Regions from separate parts of the Vogesella sp. EB genome, predicted to be linked through region 1. Evidence: riboswitches for the same ligand, from Rfam matches in the RefSeq annotation. Region 1 holds a riboswitch; the other holds the start of a gene.
The links. A riboswitch is a leader RNA that binds a small molecule or an ion and turns the genes downstream of it on or off. The one in region 1 is predicted to bind cobalamin.
Positions count from the first base shown of each region.

Region 2: it holds a riboswitch for cobalamin, as region 1 does, so the genes downstream of both, ACG97_RS05640 (iron ABC transporter permease) here and ACG97_RS14050 (TonB-dependent receptor domain-containing protein) in region 1, are expected to answer to the same signal.

Region 1 covers NZ_LFDT01000029.1:22,113-29,366, reverse strand. Annotated here, with positions in the region: gene ACG97_RS14055 (TonB-dependent receptor) at 61-2,034, shown strand; cobalamin riboswitch at 2,188-2,398, shown strand; gene ACG97_RS14050 (TonB-dependent receptor domain-containing protein) at 2,524-4,365, shown strand; gene cobU (bifunctional adenosylcobinamide kinase/adenosylcobinamide-phosphate guanylyltransferase) at 4,453-4,986, shown strand; gene ACG97_RS14040 (cobalamin-binding protein) at 4,983-5,852, shown strand; gene ACG97_RS14035 (hypothetical protein) at 6,010-6,213, shown strand; gene ACG97_RS14030 (cell division protein ZapA) at 6,210-6,524, shown strand; gene ACG97_RS14025 (5-formyltetrahydrofolate cyclo-ligase) at 6,735-7,254, shown strand, end outside.
Region 2 covers NZ_LFDT01000006.1:122,145-129,398, forward strand. Annotated here, with positions in the region: gene trpE (anthranilate synthase component I) at 1-1,012, shown strand, start outside; gene ACG97_RS05625 (ABC transporter substrate-binding protein) at 1,072-1,806, opposite strand; gene ACG97_RS05630 (Card1-like endonuclease domain-containing protein) at 2,018-3,127, opposite strand; gene ACG97_RS05635 (alpha/beta hydrolase) at 3,250-3,834, opposite strand; cobalamin riboswitch at 3,969-4,338, shown strand; gene ACG97_RS05640 (iron ABC transporter permease) at 4,443-5,471, shown strand; gene ACG97_RS05645 (ABC transporter ATP-binding protein) at 5,471-6,220, shown strand; gene cobO (cob(I)yrinic acid a,c-diamide adenosyltransferase) at 6,217-6,834, shown strand; gene ACG97_RS05655 (cobyrinate a,c-diamide synthase) at 6,981-7,254, shown strand, end outside.

The sequences.
Region 1 (7,254 bases):
CGGCCGGTGTATGTCCTTATTTCTCCGCACTCCCTTTATCTCATCCCGGAGTGTGTATTCATGTTCAACAACAAACCCCTGGCCGCGCTGGTCGCGCTGGCCTGTAGCCCGCTGGCGCTGGCCGCGACCCCCGTGACCCAGCTGGATGAAGTGGTGGTCACCGCCAGCCGCAGCCCGGACAAGGTCAGCGACCTGCCGGTCAACGTGTCGGTTATTACCGCCGCCGACATTGCCAACAGCACCGCGCGCACGGTGCAGGACCTGTTGTCGACGCTGGCTGGTGTACACGTGTTCAACAACACCGGCTCCGCCGACAGCGCGATGGTCGACCTGCGCGGCTTCGGCATGACCGGCATCAGCAACACGCTGATCCTGATCGACGGCGTCAAGCAGAACACCAATGATCTGCTCGCGCCGAACCTGGGCGTGGTGCCGCTGAGCGAGATCGAGCGCATCGAGGTGGTACGCGGCAGCGGCGCGGTGGCCTACGGCGGCGGCGCTACCGGTGGCGTGGTCAACATCATCACCCGCAGCGGTTTCAAGGCCGCCAACGGCGTGCAGGCCACGCTGACTGCCGGCAGCTACAACCTGAAAAAGCTGGATCTGTCCGGCCACCTCAGCGGCCAGCAGGTGGCGCTGGATGCCTTTGTGAAGTCGCTGAGCAGCGACAATTACCGTGCCAACAGTGCCGAGCGCAACGACAGCGCCGGCCTGACGGCCACCGTGCGCCACCAGGGCGGCGACGTGCGCCTCTATGCGCGCAGCAGCAACCAGGACTTGCGCATGCCGGGTGCCCGTAGCGTCAACCCGGCTACCGGCGTCGACGAGTTCGGCAATGATCCGCGCGGCACCAGCAAGCCGAACGACTACATGGACATCAAGACCGATGCCTTTGGCGTGCAGGCGCGCCAGTCGCTGGGCGAAGGCATGCTGTCGCTGGATGTGGCCACGCGCGCGAAGCAGTCGCAGTCCGAGGCTTCCGGCTGGCTGGAGCAGCGCGATCTGGACGAACAGTCGGCCAGTTTGCGTTACGAGCAGGAGCTGGGTCGTCACCGGCTGGTGTTCGGCGTCGATACGCTGCAGAGCGATATGGACGTGAATAACGGCAGCCCCGCGACGCTGTCGACCCGCATTCGCCAGCGCCATGTTGGCGGTTTTGCCGACGTGCTGCTACGTCCGCAGGCCGGGACTTCGATCAGTATCGGTGGTCGTACACAGCGTATCGAGGACAGCGCCGTCGATTTCACCGGTTTTGCCAATAGCTACCAGAGCAACAAGGAGCTGCACGCCTGGCAGCTGGGCGCCCGTCAGGCACTGACCGGCCAGCTGGAGGCGTATGCCAAGGTTGGCCGCAGCTTCCGTCTGGCCAATGCCGACGAGCAGGCTTATGTGTCCTCGCCATTGCTGCCGCAGACCTCGCAGGACAAGGAAATCGGCCTGGACTGGAAGCAGGGGGGGCAGGCGCTGCGCGCGGCGTGGTTCCGTTACGACCTGACCAATGAAATCCACTTCAACAAGCTGGTCGGTTTCTTTGGCAGCAACGTCAATCTGGCGCCGACCCGTCGTCAGGGCCTGGAGCTGGAAGGGCGCAGTCAGCTGGCGGCCAACCTGGAGCTGAACGGTAACCTGACCTGGCAGCAGGCGACCTTCCGTCAGGGTGCGGCGGGTGGCGTCGAGCTGGCCGGCAACGAGGTGCCGATGGTGCCGCAGCAGCTGGCCACGCTGGGCCTGAGCTGGCTGCCGCAGGAGGCCAGCCGCATCGGCCTGCAGCTGCAGTATGTCGGTAAGCAGCGGCTGGACAACGACCAGGCGAACCAGTTCGACAAGCAGCTGGATGCCTATACCGTGCTTAACGCCAAGTTCAGCCACCGCTATAGCAAGCAGCTGAGCGTGGCGCTGGACGTCAACAACCTGTTTGATCGCCGTTATGCTACTTACGGTATTCGCTCCGGCTCAACTGGCTCGACCGGCAAATACGATCTGTACCCGGCTGCCGGCCGCAACGTGCAGGCTTCGCTGACGGTCAACTACTAAGCCGTTCACGGCCGGCCGCCGCCCCGGTTGGCTAGATCCGCCCCTGTCGCCGCCCTCGTCGGGAGGCAACGGGGGCTTTTTCATGCCGTTACCCGCAGCGAAGGCTGGTGGCGGTAAATTGCAGCGGGGTACGTATTGTGCAGTGCACGCAGGTATAATCCCGCCCCTGCAGGTGTCCGGCGTGCCCCAAGCGCGCCGGGTGAAACTGGGAAGCCGGTGCAATTCCGGTGCTGCCCCCGCAACGGTAAGGTCTGGGCGCGCATGGCGCGCCCCAGGTGCAACACTCGCCACTGTCCCGCAGGGACGGGAAGGCGTTGCCCCGCATGACCAAGCCCGGAGACCGGCCTGCAACAGACGCGGCGGAATCGCGTCTTGCTGGAGCATCGCGGGGAGGCGAGCTGACAGTTCGCCTGCCGCAACGGCCGGCGCGCGTGTCTTTTGGTCCTGATTTCTCCGCACTCCCTTTTTCTCATCCCGGAGTGTGTATTCATGTTTGACAACAAAACCCTGGCCGCGCTGCTGGCGCTGGCCTCCGGCCATGCCGCCGTGGCCGCCAATCCCGTCACCACTGGCGAGACCGTGGTGGTCACCGCCACCCGCAGCGCGATCCCGCTCAGCCGCGTGCTGGCCGACGTTACCGTGCTCGGTCGCGAGGAAATCGAGCAATCCGGTAGCCTGAGCCTGCCGGAGCTGCTCAGCCGCCAGCCGGGGGTGGAAGCCTACAGCAACGGCGGCGAGGGCAAGTCCGCCACCCTGCTGCTGCGCGGCACCAAGGCCGATCACGTGCTGGTACTGGTCGACGGCATGCGCATCGCCTCGGTCACCACCGGTGCCACCGCGCTGGAACACCTGCCATTGGCGGCGATCGAAAAGATTGAGATCCTGCGCGGCCCGGCCTCCAGCCTGTATGGCGCCGACGCCATCGGCGGCGTGATCCAGATCTTCACCAAGCGCGGCGAAGGCGGGACGGCACTGAGCTTCCATGCCGGCATCGGTGCCGAACACAAGCGCAGCAGCGGCGCCGGGCTGTCCGGCAAGGCCGGCAACACTGCCTTCAACCTCGCGCTGGAGCACAACCGTACCGACGGCATTTCCTCGCGCAGCTTCCAGCCGGGCAAGTACAACCCCGACCGTGACGGCTATGAAAACACCACCTATCTCGCCAGCGTGCAGCACGAGCTGGCCGCCGGCCACAGCCTGGGGCTGAACCTGTACCAGACCGAGGCCAGCAGCGCCTACGACGCCACCGTCAACAAGGCGGACGAGTTGCGCACGCGCCTGCAGGGGCACAGCATCGAGCTGAAAAACCAGCTGCGGGCCAACTGGCAGAGTACCTTGCGCTACGCCGAGACCAATGACCGGCAGCACACCTTTACCAAGGGTAACTTCAGCAAGCCGTCCGCGATTGCCGCTACCCGCCAGCAGGAATGGCAGTGGCAGCACGACGTGCAGTGGCAGGGCGTCGGCCAGTTCAGCCTCGGCGCGGCGCGCACCGAGCAGCAGATCGAGACCCTGAGCAGCTTCAACGGCACCCGCCGCAACGTGGATTCGCTGTTCGCCGCCTACCAGGGCAGCTTCGGCGCGCACCGGCTGCAGGGCAGCCTGCGCCACGACGACAACTCGCAGTTCGGCGACAAGGCCACCGGCCAGCTTGGCTACGGCTATGCGCTGACACCGCAGTGGTTGCTCGGCGCCGCCTACGGCACCGCGTTCAAGGCACCGACCTTCAACCAGCTGTACTGGAGCGGCTCCGGCGCCAGCTATCACGGCAACCCGGCTCTGCGTCCGGAAGAGGCGCGCAACCGCGAGCTGTCGCTGAAGTGGCGGCAGCAGGGTGACTACTTCAGCGTGATCGTGTTCGATAACCGGATCGACAACCTGATCGCCAGCAAATCGGCGACCGACGGGCTGCAGGTCAATATCGACGAGGCGCGCATCACCGGCCAGACGCTGGAAGCCGGCCGCAGCTGGGGCGATTTCAGCCTCGCCGGCAGCATCACCTCGCAGCGGCCGCGCAGCCAGCCTTCCGGCAAGCTACTGGCACGCCACGCCAAGCTGTTCGGCGCGCTGACGGCCGGCTGGCAGTTGGACCGCACCCGCCTCAGCGCGGAATGGCGCGCCAGTGGCCGCCGCTACGACGATGCCGACAACAGCGCCGACAAGGTGCTGGGTGGCTACGGCGTGCTCAATCTCGGCGCCGACTACCAGCTCGACAAGCACTGGCAGCTGAACACGCGACTGAGCAACGTCGCCGACAAGGACTATCAGACGGTACAGAACTACAATCAGCCTCGCCGCGGCTGGTTCGTCGGCGTACGCTACGCCCAGTAAGCCCGTCGGGCGCCGCCCCGGTGTGTAACGCAACACGACTGCCCGCCAGCCGGGCAGGTCGTTTTTGATTTCCGGCAGGAGTTGAGCATGACCACGCATCTGATCACCGGCGGCGCCCGCAGCGGCAAGAGCCGTTATGCCGAGCAGCTGGCGCTGGCCCACGACGGGCCGGTGCTGTACGTCGCCACCGCCGAGCGGCGCGACGATGACAGCTTTGCCGCGCGCATCGCCCATCATCGCGAACGCCGTCCGGCGGCCTGGGGGCTGGTCGAGGTCGGGCCGGGGCTGGCGGCGGTGATCGCGGCGCAGGGGACGGCCGGCAGCCTGCTGCTGGTCGACTGTCTCGGCATGTGGCTGATGCGCTTTTTCGACGCCGACGGCCAGTTCCAAGCCGACACCTGGCAGCGCGAACGCGCCGCGCTGCTGGATTCCTTGGCCGCGACACCGGCCGCGGTGCTGCTGGTCAGCAACGAGATCGGCTGGGGCGTGGTGCCGCTCGGCGCCGAGACCCGCCACTTCGTCGACGAGCTGGGGCGGCTGAACCAGGACGTCGCCGCGCTGTGCCGGCGGGTGACGCTGGTGGCGTGCGGCCAACCTTTGCCGCTGAAGGCGCCGGCGTGAGGCGCTGGCCAGTCCTGGCGTTGCTGGCGGGCTGGGCGCTGCCGGCCGCCGCGCAGCTGTCGGTGACCGACGGGCTGGGGCAGACGGTGACGTTGCCGGCGCCGGCACGGCGCATCGTGGTGCTGGTGCCGCACGCGGTGGAGACGCTGTACACGATCGGCGCCGCGGCGCAGATCGTGGCGGTGGTCGAGTACAGCGACCACCCGCCGGCCGCCAGGCAGCTGCCGCGCGTCGGCAGTTACAGCGGCATCAGCCTGGAGGCGATCCTGCGCCTGCGCCCCGAGCTGGTGGTGGCCTGGCGCGATGGCAGCCATCCGCGCGAGCTGGCGCGGCTGCGTGCGCTGGGCATTCCGCTGTATATCAGTGCGCCGCAGAACGTGGCCGACATCGCCCGCGAGATGCGCGCGCTGGGGCGCCTCAGCGGCCAGCAGCGCGGCGCGGCGCAACAGGCGGCGCGCTTCGAGCAGCAATTTGCCAGCCTACGGCAGCGCTACGCGTCGGCGCGGCCGGTGGCGACCTTTGTGCAGGTCGGCGACACGCCCTTGTTCAGCGTCAGCCGCTTGAGTTTTGTCGATAGCCTGGTGCGGCTGTGCGGTGGCCGCAACGTGTTTGCCGATGCCGCGGTGCCGGCGCCGCAGGTCAGTGTCGAGGCGGTGCTGGCGCGCCGGCCGCAGCTGATCCTGGCGTTCGAGGAACGGCAGCTGGCGTACTGGCAACGTTGGCCGCAACTGCCGGCGGTGGCGCTGGGCAACCTGTCGCTGCTAACCGAGGACAGCATCAGCCGCCCCGGCCCGCGGCTGGCCGACGGCGCCCGCCAGCTGTGCCGCCAGATCGACGCCGCGCGGCAGCGTTTGCCGGCGGGCTGAGGCCGGCGCGGCCATTTCGCTGCGCCGCGGCATATTTTGCTGACATCGGCGCGCGGCAGGACGTAAAATTTGGCGGTCGCTGCGCTGGGCGCCCGTGCCGGGCGACGGCGGCAGACCCGGTTTGACGCCTCCACTACCCTTGGCTATCCTCGCCGCTATGGAACAAGAACTCGATTATCTGGAAGGCCGTGTGGTGGCGCTGATTGCGCGCATCCACGAGCTGGAAAACCAGAATGGCCGCTTCGCCGAGGTGCTGGCGCAGACCATGAAGGAAAATGCCGAAATGAAATTCGCGCTGGAGGAAACCCGCCACCGCGTTGCCGCGCTGATGACGCGCCTGCCGCAGGAGGATGCCGAATGAGCGAGATCGTACAGGTAGATGTGACCCTGCTCGGGCGCCAGTTCACCATCGGCACGCCGCTGGAAGAGCGCGACACGCTGGAGCAGGCGGTACGCCTGCTGGCGGACAAGATCCAGGCGATCCAGAGCGGCGGCCGCATCGTCGACGCCGACAAGATCGCGATCATGGCCGCCCTCAACATCGCCCACGACCTGCTGAAAGTAAAAGTCGGCGATGGTGGCTTGGAGATGGCGACAATCAGGCGTAAAATACAACACATGAGCGAGGCCGCTGACGAGGCGTTACGCCAGAGCCAGCAAAACCTGTTCTAAACGAATATCCGTTCAATCCCCTGCGGTGTTCGAGACGGCCCATAATTCCTTTGTACCAATGCGTTCGCTTTTGGTTGTCAGCATGAGTAGCAGGTGTGTCGCGTCCCTTTGCGGATGTGCCCGAAGCTACTGGCCGGCGACCCCCCCTGGAAACAGGGTACAAGCGAATTCGGCCCGATCGACTCTCGCGGGGGACTCCCCCTTCCGCCCATGACATCCTCTGCTGCCGCTGACAAGGCGCGTTTGCGCCGCGAGATTCGCCAGGCGCGCAAAGCCATTCCTGCCGCACAACGCCATCACGCCGAAAAGGCGATCAGTTACCATGCCCGCCGTTTTTTCCGCCATGGCCGCCGCATCGGCGCCTATGTCGCCACCGGCTCGGAGCTGGGGCTGGACGCGCTGATGGCGCGCGCGCTGGCGCACGGCTGCCGCGTGGCGCTGCCGGCGCTGCCGCTGCGCGGGCGCAAGATGCTGTTTTCGGTGCTGGATGCGCGCGGGCGCTGGTATCACAACCGCTACGGCATTCCGGAATTCGACGGCGCCAACTGGCGGGCCCGCGATCTGGAGATCCTGTTCGTGCCACTGCTGGCGGTGGACGAGCAGGGCTATCGCATGGGGCAGGGTGGGGGGTTTTACGACACCACGCTGGCCTATCTCAACGGTTTCCGCCGCTGGCGGCGGCCGTTGCTGGTCGGCGTCGCCTTCGACTGCCAGCGGGTGGCGGCGGTGC
Region 2 (7,254 bases), on a different contig from region 1:
GCTGTCGGAAGAACTGGCGGTGGTCGACAACCTGTCCGGCAAGCTCTACCTGGTGGTGTACGCCGATCCGGCGGTGCCGAACGCGCTGCAGAAGGCCAACGCTCGCCTCGGCCAGTTGCGTAACAAGCTGCGCGAGCCGGTGGCGATTCCATTGTCGCTGCCGTCGGTCGCCACCGAGGCGGTGTCGGAGTACGGCGAGGCCGCATTCAAGCAGGCGGTCAGCGACGCCAAGAACTACATCCTGGACGGCGACATCATGCAGGTGGTGCTGGCGCAGCGGCTGAGCATGCCGTTCGCCGAATCGCCGCTGGCGCTATACCGCGCGCTGCGCAGCCTGAATCCGTCGCCGTACATGTTCTTCTACCACTTCGACGATTTCCACGTCGTCGGCGCCTCGCCGGAAATCCTGGTGCGCCGCGAGAACGACACCGTCACCGTGCGCCCGATCGCCGGCACCCGCCCGCGCGGCAAGACGCGCGAAGAGGACCTGGCGCTGGCGGAAGACCTGCTGGCCGATCCGAAGGAAATCGCCGAACATGTGATGCTGATGGATCTCGGCCGCAACGACGTCGGCCGCGTCGCCGACACCGGCAGCGTGACGATCACCGAAAACATGATCATCGAGCGCTACTCGCACGTGATGCACATCGTGTCCAGCGTCGAGGGCAAGGTGCAGCCGCAGGTATCCAACATCGACATCCTCAAGGCCACCTTCCCCGCCGGCACCCTGTCCGGCGCGCCCAAGGTGCGCGCGATGGAGATCATCGACGAGTTCGAGCCGACCAAGCGCGGCGTGTACGGCGGCGCCGTCGGCTACCTCGGCTTTACCGGCGACATGGACCTGGCGATCGCGATCCGTACCGCAGTGATCAAGAACGAGGTGCTGTACGTGCAATCCGGCGCCGGCGTGGTGGCGGACTCGGTCCCGGAATCGGAGTGGCTGGAAACGCAGAACAAGGCGCGCGCGGTGATCCGTGCCGCCGAGCTGGTGCAAAGCGGCCTCGACGCCTGAGCCCCACCCGCTGAAAAACATTGCGGCCAACCTTGGTTCAAGGTTGGCCGCAATGTTTTTCAGTGCTGGTGTTGCGGCATGTCCGGCCAGCGCGCGTAGCGCTGCTCGATGCCGCGCCAGTTGCCGTCGCGCTTGAGCATGTGCAGCGCCTGTTGCAGCTGTTTCACCACACTGGCGTCCAGCTTGCGGTTGCAGGCCAGGTACAAGTCGACACGGTTGAAGGCCAGCACCGGCTCAATGCGCGTGTCCAGCTGCCGCTGCAGCAGCAGGCCGTTGGCGGTGAAGCGGTCGCTGGCCCACAGGTCGATACGGCGCTGCAGCAGCTTGTCGATATTGTCACGGTCCTGCGGCGCGGCATCGACCTTCATATCGTGCTGGCGCAGGTAGCTGTCGCGCACGTCGCCGTAATAGGTGCCGATACGCAGGTGGCGCACCTCGTCGAGGCTGCGAAATGAAATGAAGCGGCCGCGCAGCGCGTACAGCGTCCACTCGCTGTGCGTCAGCGGCCCGATCCACTGGAACGACGCCTCACGCTCCGGCGTGCGCGTCACCGAGAACAGGCAGGACTGCGGCGTTGCCAGCACCGTGTTGTAGGCGCGCTGCCACGGATAGGCGCGCAGCCGGTACGGCAGATTGGCCTGGCGCAGCATCGCGATCACCTTGTCGGCGACAAAGCCGCTGACGCGCTGCTCACGCTCGATCTGGTACGGCGGGAAGTGTTCGGTGGCAATCAGCAGACTGTCGGCGCTGGCAAGGTTGGCCGCGGCCAGCAGCAGCATCAGGATCAGGCGCATGGCAACCGTTCGGGGAAATGGGATCGGCGGCAAAGATAGCAGAAAGCCTGTCACAAAAAATTCTTTTTCTCACAAACACGATGACATATTTTGCCACTGTGGCACGGCCGCCACCGCTGGCGCCGCAGTGGCAGTACGGGACGCCGGATGCGGACTTGTGCGCGGCCGAGAATGCGACAGGGCGCGGCATTACCGCGAGTCCGGGCCACGCTCAGCTCATCAGCCACTCGCGCAGGTACTCGCGCGCCTGGCGCAGCTGCGGCCCGGCCAGCAGCGTGATGCGTTGCGATTCGGCGCGGCCGACCTCGCTTTCGGTCGGCACGTACAGGCTGGCCAGCATCGCCTTGGCGTGCAGGCCGCCCAGACCGGCAACGCTGTTGAGCTTGAACAGGTTTTCCAGCCCCACGCCGCGCTGCTGGAAGCTGGTGGGGGCGGCGGTCTTGCACTCGATCAGGTACAGGTGGTTGTTGCACAGGATCGCCACGTCGTATTCGTTCTCGACATTGTGATGGCTGATCTTGACGCCGACGGCGGCATCGCTGATCGGCAGGATCTGCGCCAGCTCGGCCACCTGCGACAGCAGCCACACCTCCAGCCAGCCGCCGGCGAGAAAGAAGCGCGCCCGCGGATCGAGGCAGCGCATGTGGCCGCTGTCGCGGAACTCCACCATGCCGCTGGCCAGTAGCCAGTCGTACAGCACGTGTTCGCCGCTGGACAGCGGGTGCTGGCTGAATTGCTGCTCGTCCAGGTCGTTGCACAGCCGGTTGAGTAGCGACAGCGACTTCGGGCGCAGCGCGGCGTGTTCCGCCAGATCGCGCGCCAGATCCTCGTGGTGCGGGCTGCGCCGCTCCAGCCGGTAGTGGATGGCGAGGATGCGGCTGCCGTAGAGCGCGAAATAAGCCTCCAGCGACAGCCCTTCGGCGATTTCGGTGCCGCTGTGCAGGCGGCTGCTCTCGCCGCCGAGCAGCCAGATCAGGCGGTCGTTGTCGTGTTCCACCGCCATCAGCGGCAGCCGGTGTTCGCGCGCCAGATCGTAGGCCAGCGCCGCCTGCACCGGCGACGCGGCGCTGATATTGAAACAGACGCCGCCCTGCACCAGCTCCTGCAGCCGCTGCCGCAACGCCAGCGGCTGGCTGTCCGCCGGCAGCGTCTCCACCGCCGCGGTCAGGTGCAGCTTTTGGCAGACGCCGAGGATGTCGAAGGCGAGGTCAAGGTGAGCGCGGTGGCACAGCAGCGTCACCCGGTCGATGTCGAAACGCGGGTCCAGCGCCGGGGTAATGATGTCGCTGACGACATGGTCAACAAAGGCCAACAGGTGCATGACGCGCTCCAGCGGGACAGGGCATGACTGAATTCTATGCCCAAGCCCGCCGCAAATGCCACGCCCATTGCCGCGCCGCGCGCGTCAGTACAAGCGCTTGGCCGCCAAGCTTGGCCGCCGGCTCAGGCGTACGCCGCGGCGCGCGGCTGCGGCTGCTGGCGGATATCGGCCACCAGCACCGCCAGCTGCGCCAGCCCGTCCTGCCACTGGCGATGGCCGGACGCGACATTGATATGGCCGGCGTCGCGCAGCCAGTGCAGCGGGCTTTGCCACAACGCCGCCATCCGCGCCGAGCGCAGCGGCAGGCTGAACGGGTCGCTGTCGCTGGCCACCACCCGCGCCGGGAACGGCAGCGCCAGCTCCGGCAGCGGCGCGAACGGCTGCAATGCGGCTGGGGCGCTGGCGCGCTCGACGTCCGCCGGCGCCACCAGCAGCGCACCGGCAAGCTTGTTGCCGTAACGTGCCGCGTAATGCGCGACCGTGGCGCAACCGAGGCTGTGCGCGATCACGATCACCGGCTGCGTGGCGGCCGCCACCGCCGCGTCCAGTGCCACCAGCCAGTCGTCCAGCTGCGGCGTCTGCCAGTCGTGGTTGGCCACCCGCGTTGCGGCCAACGTTTGTTGCCAGTGGCTCTGCCAGTGCTCGGGGCCGGAATTGTTCCAGCCCGGCTGGATGATGTAGTCGAAGCCAGAAAAATCGTGCGCCATGCTGCTGCCCCCAAGGTATGGAAAGATTCTGCCGTCACCATAACCGCGCCACTATATTTCCAAAAATAATTATTTTTTGTTTTGTTATTCCTTTTGAAAATATAAAAGCCGGCAGCATGGGCTGCCGATCTGCTAAAATCGCCGACTGCCTTGGTGCTTCGCCGGCGCACGCCGGCAAGTTAAACGGGAAACAGGTGACCCCTGTGCTGCCCCCGCAACGGTGCGTTTCTTCAAGAACCTGTTCAATGTCTGCTGCGACAGCTCCCAATGGGGCGATACGGCATTAAAAACGACTTCGGCATGCTTGTTTATATTAGTAACAAATGCCACTTTCTCAGTCGTTTTTGACTTGTCTCGCGTGAGCTCGCGAGGATTTGAACAGGTTCTAAGGTCTGCCGGCCCTGCCGTCATGACCGCCCTGCCCATCGCCACTGTGAGTCATCACGGGAAGGCGGGCAGACGGCGAAACCAGCCCGGATACCGGCCACGGCGAACGCGCGCACTGCCAGTCAGTGCGTCCCGACACATGCTGCGGAGGGCGGCATCCGGTCAGATTGCTGATCCGTGCGCCTGACGCCTGCCCCTTCCGCGATTCCGATATCGCGCCCATGTCCCACAGCCTGACGCTGGACCGCCCATTGCGCGGCGCCCTGCGCTTACCCACCCTGCCCCTGTTGACGCTGCTGGCACTACTCAGTGGCGGCAGCTTGCTGCTGGCCTGCAGCAGCGGCTCCATCGCGCTGGGCGCCGGCGAGCTGTGGCTGGCCGCCAGCGGCCACGGCAGCCAACTGGCCGATACCCTGCTCAGCCTGCGACTGGAACGGGCGCTGACCGCCTGGGTCACCGGCGCCTCGCTGGCACTGGCCGGCGTACTGATGCAGTCACTGCTGCGCAATCCGCTGGCCGATCCTTACGTGATGGGCGTCTCCGGCGGCGCCTCGGTCGGCGCGCTGCTGGCGCTGTGGCTGGGGCTGGCACTGTGGCAGGTGGACAGCGCCGCGGTCGCTGGCGCGCTGACGCTGTCGGCGCTGCTGTTCCTGCTGGCGCGCCGCGATTTCGCGCGCAGCAGCGGCACGGTGCTACTGCTGCTCACCGGCGTGCTGCTGTCCGCCGCCTGCGGTGCGCTGATCTCGCTGCTGCTCACCATTGCGCCGGACGCGCAATTGCGCGGCATGGTGTTCTGGCTGGTCGGCGACATCGCCGGCACCCCGCTGCGGCCGTGGCCGTGGCTGGCCTTGCTGCCGGCCGCGCTGCTGGCGTGGTGGCAGGCGCCGGCGATCAACCTGCTGGCGCTGCACGGCGACCACGCGCTGACGCTGGGCGTGCCGGTGGCCATGCTGCGCCGCCTGCTGCTGGTACTGGCAGCCATCCTCACCGCCAGCGCCGTCAGCCAGGGTGGCAGCATCGGCTTCATCGGCCTGATGGTGCCGCACGCCTGCCGCCTGCTGTGCGGCCCGGACCTGCGCCGGCTGATCCCTGCCGCCGTGCTCAGCGGCGCCGCGCTGCTGGTGCTGGCCGACACCCTGGCGCGCACCATCGTCGCGCCGATGCAGCTGCCGGTCGGCGTGCTGACCGCGCTCCTGGGCGTGCCGGTGCTGTTCTGGCAGCTGCAACGCACCCGCCGGAGGCTAGCCTGATGCTGCACTGTGACCAGCTCACCCTTCGCCATGGCCACCGCACGCTGCTGAAGCCGCTCACCTGGCAGGTCCGCGCCGGCGAATGCTGGTGGATCGCCGGCCGCAACGGCTGCGGCAAAAGCACGCTACTGGCCACGCTGGCGGCGCTGCGCCGCGCCGACGGCGGCCACATCCGCCTGTGCGGCCAACCTCTGCCGCAGCTGACGCCGCGCCAGCGCGCACAACGCCTCGCCATGCTGCCGCAGGCCAGCCACGATGCCTTTGATTACGCGGTGCAGGATGCCGTCGCCGCCGCGCGCTTTGCCTGGCCGGACGCCGGCGACAACCCGCAACGCATCGCCGCCGCGCTGGACGCCTTCGACCTTGGCCGTCTGGCGGCACGGCCACTGCAGGCCTTGTCCGGCGGCGAGCGCCAGCGCGTGGCACTGGCCAGCGTGATGGCGCAGGATGCGCCGCTGATCCTGCTCGACGAGCCGTCCAATTCGCTCGACCTCGCCCACCAGGCCGCGCTGCAGCAGCAGATCGGCCGCTGGTGCGCGCAGGGCAAGGCGGTGCTACTGGTCAGCCACGACCTGCAGCTGGCCCCGGCCTGCGCCAGCCATGCGCTGCTGCTCGACGAGCACGGCCAGCACCGCCAGTACCCGCTGGCCGAACTTAACGCCGAGCACCTCGCCGCCGTGCTCGGCTACCCCTTAACCCGACTCCACCACGCAGGCCACCCCTGCTTCTTACCCGGACACCCATCATGAGCCACACCGAAGACCAGGGCCGCACCGAGCGCCACAACGAGCGCATGGCGCGCAAGAAAGAAATCATGGACGCCAAGATCGCCGCCGCCGACCAGCACCGCGGCGTATTCATTGTCAACTGCGGCAACGGCAAGGGCAAAAGCTCCAGCGGCTTCGGCATGGTGATGCGCGGCCTCGGCCACGAGATGCAGGTCGGCGTGGTGCAGTTCATCAAGGGCGCGATGTCCACCGGCGAAGAGCGCTTCCTGCGCCGCTTCCCCGACGAGGTGCAGTTCCACGCGATGGGCGAGGGCTACACCTGGAACACGCAGGACCGCGAGCGCGACGTCGCCCGCGCCGGCGAAGCGTGGGAAATAGCGCGGCAGATGCTGCAGGACCCGGCCATCGGTCTCGTGCTGCTCGACGAGCTGAACATCGCGCTGAAATACAAGTATCTGGATGTGGAAGACGTGCTCGACGACATCATCGCCCGCCCGCCGGGCCAGCATGTCATCGTCACCGGCCGCGGCGCACCGCAGGCGATCATCGACGCCGCCGATACCGTCACCGAGATGACGCTGGTCAAGCACGCGTTTGCCGCCGGCATCGCCGCCCAACCCGGCATCGAGTGGTAACCCCCCGATACACCATCACGCCGGCCCGTTTCCGGCGCAAGGTTGGCCGCAAGCGCATTGCGGCCACCTTGCCGGCCATCGCCATCGCGCCGGCAACGGCACACCCATGCGTGACCTGCCCCGCCCATCGAAATGAAAGCAAGCCCATGAGCTGCAAAGCCCTTCTCCTCTCCGCCATCGCCTCCGGCCAAGGCAAGACCACCGTCACCGCCGCCCTCGCCCGCAAGCTCTCGCGCGCCGGCCAGCGGGTGCGCGTGTTCAAGACCGGCCCCGATTTCATCGACCCGATGCTGCTGGCCGCCGCCAGCGGTGGCGATGTGGACGTGCTGGACTTGTGGATGTGCACCGAGGCGCAATGCCACGCGCTGCTGGCCGAGGCGGCGCGGGAGTGCGACTACCTTCTGATCGAAGGCGTGATGG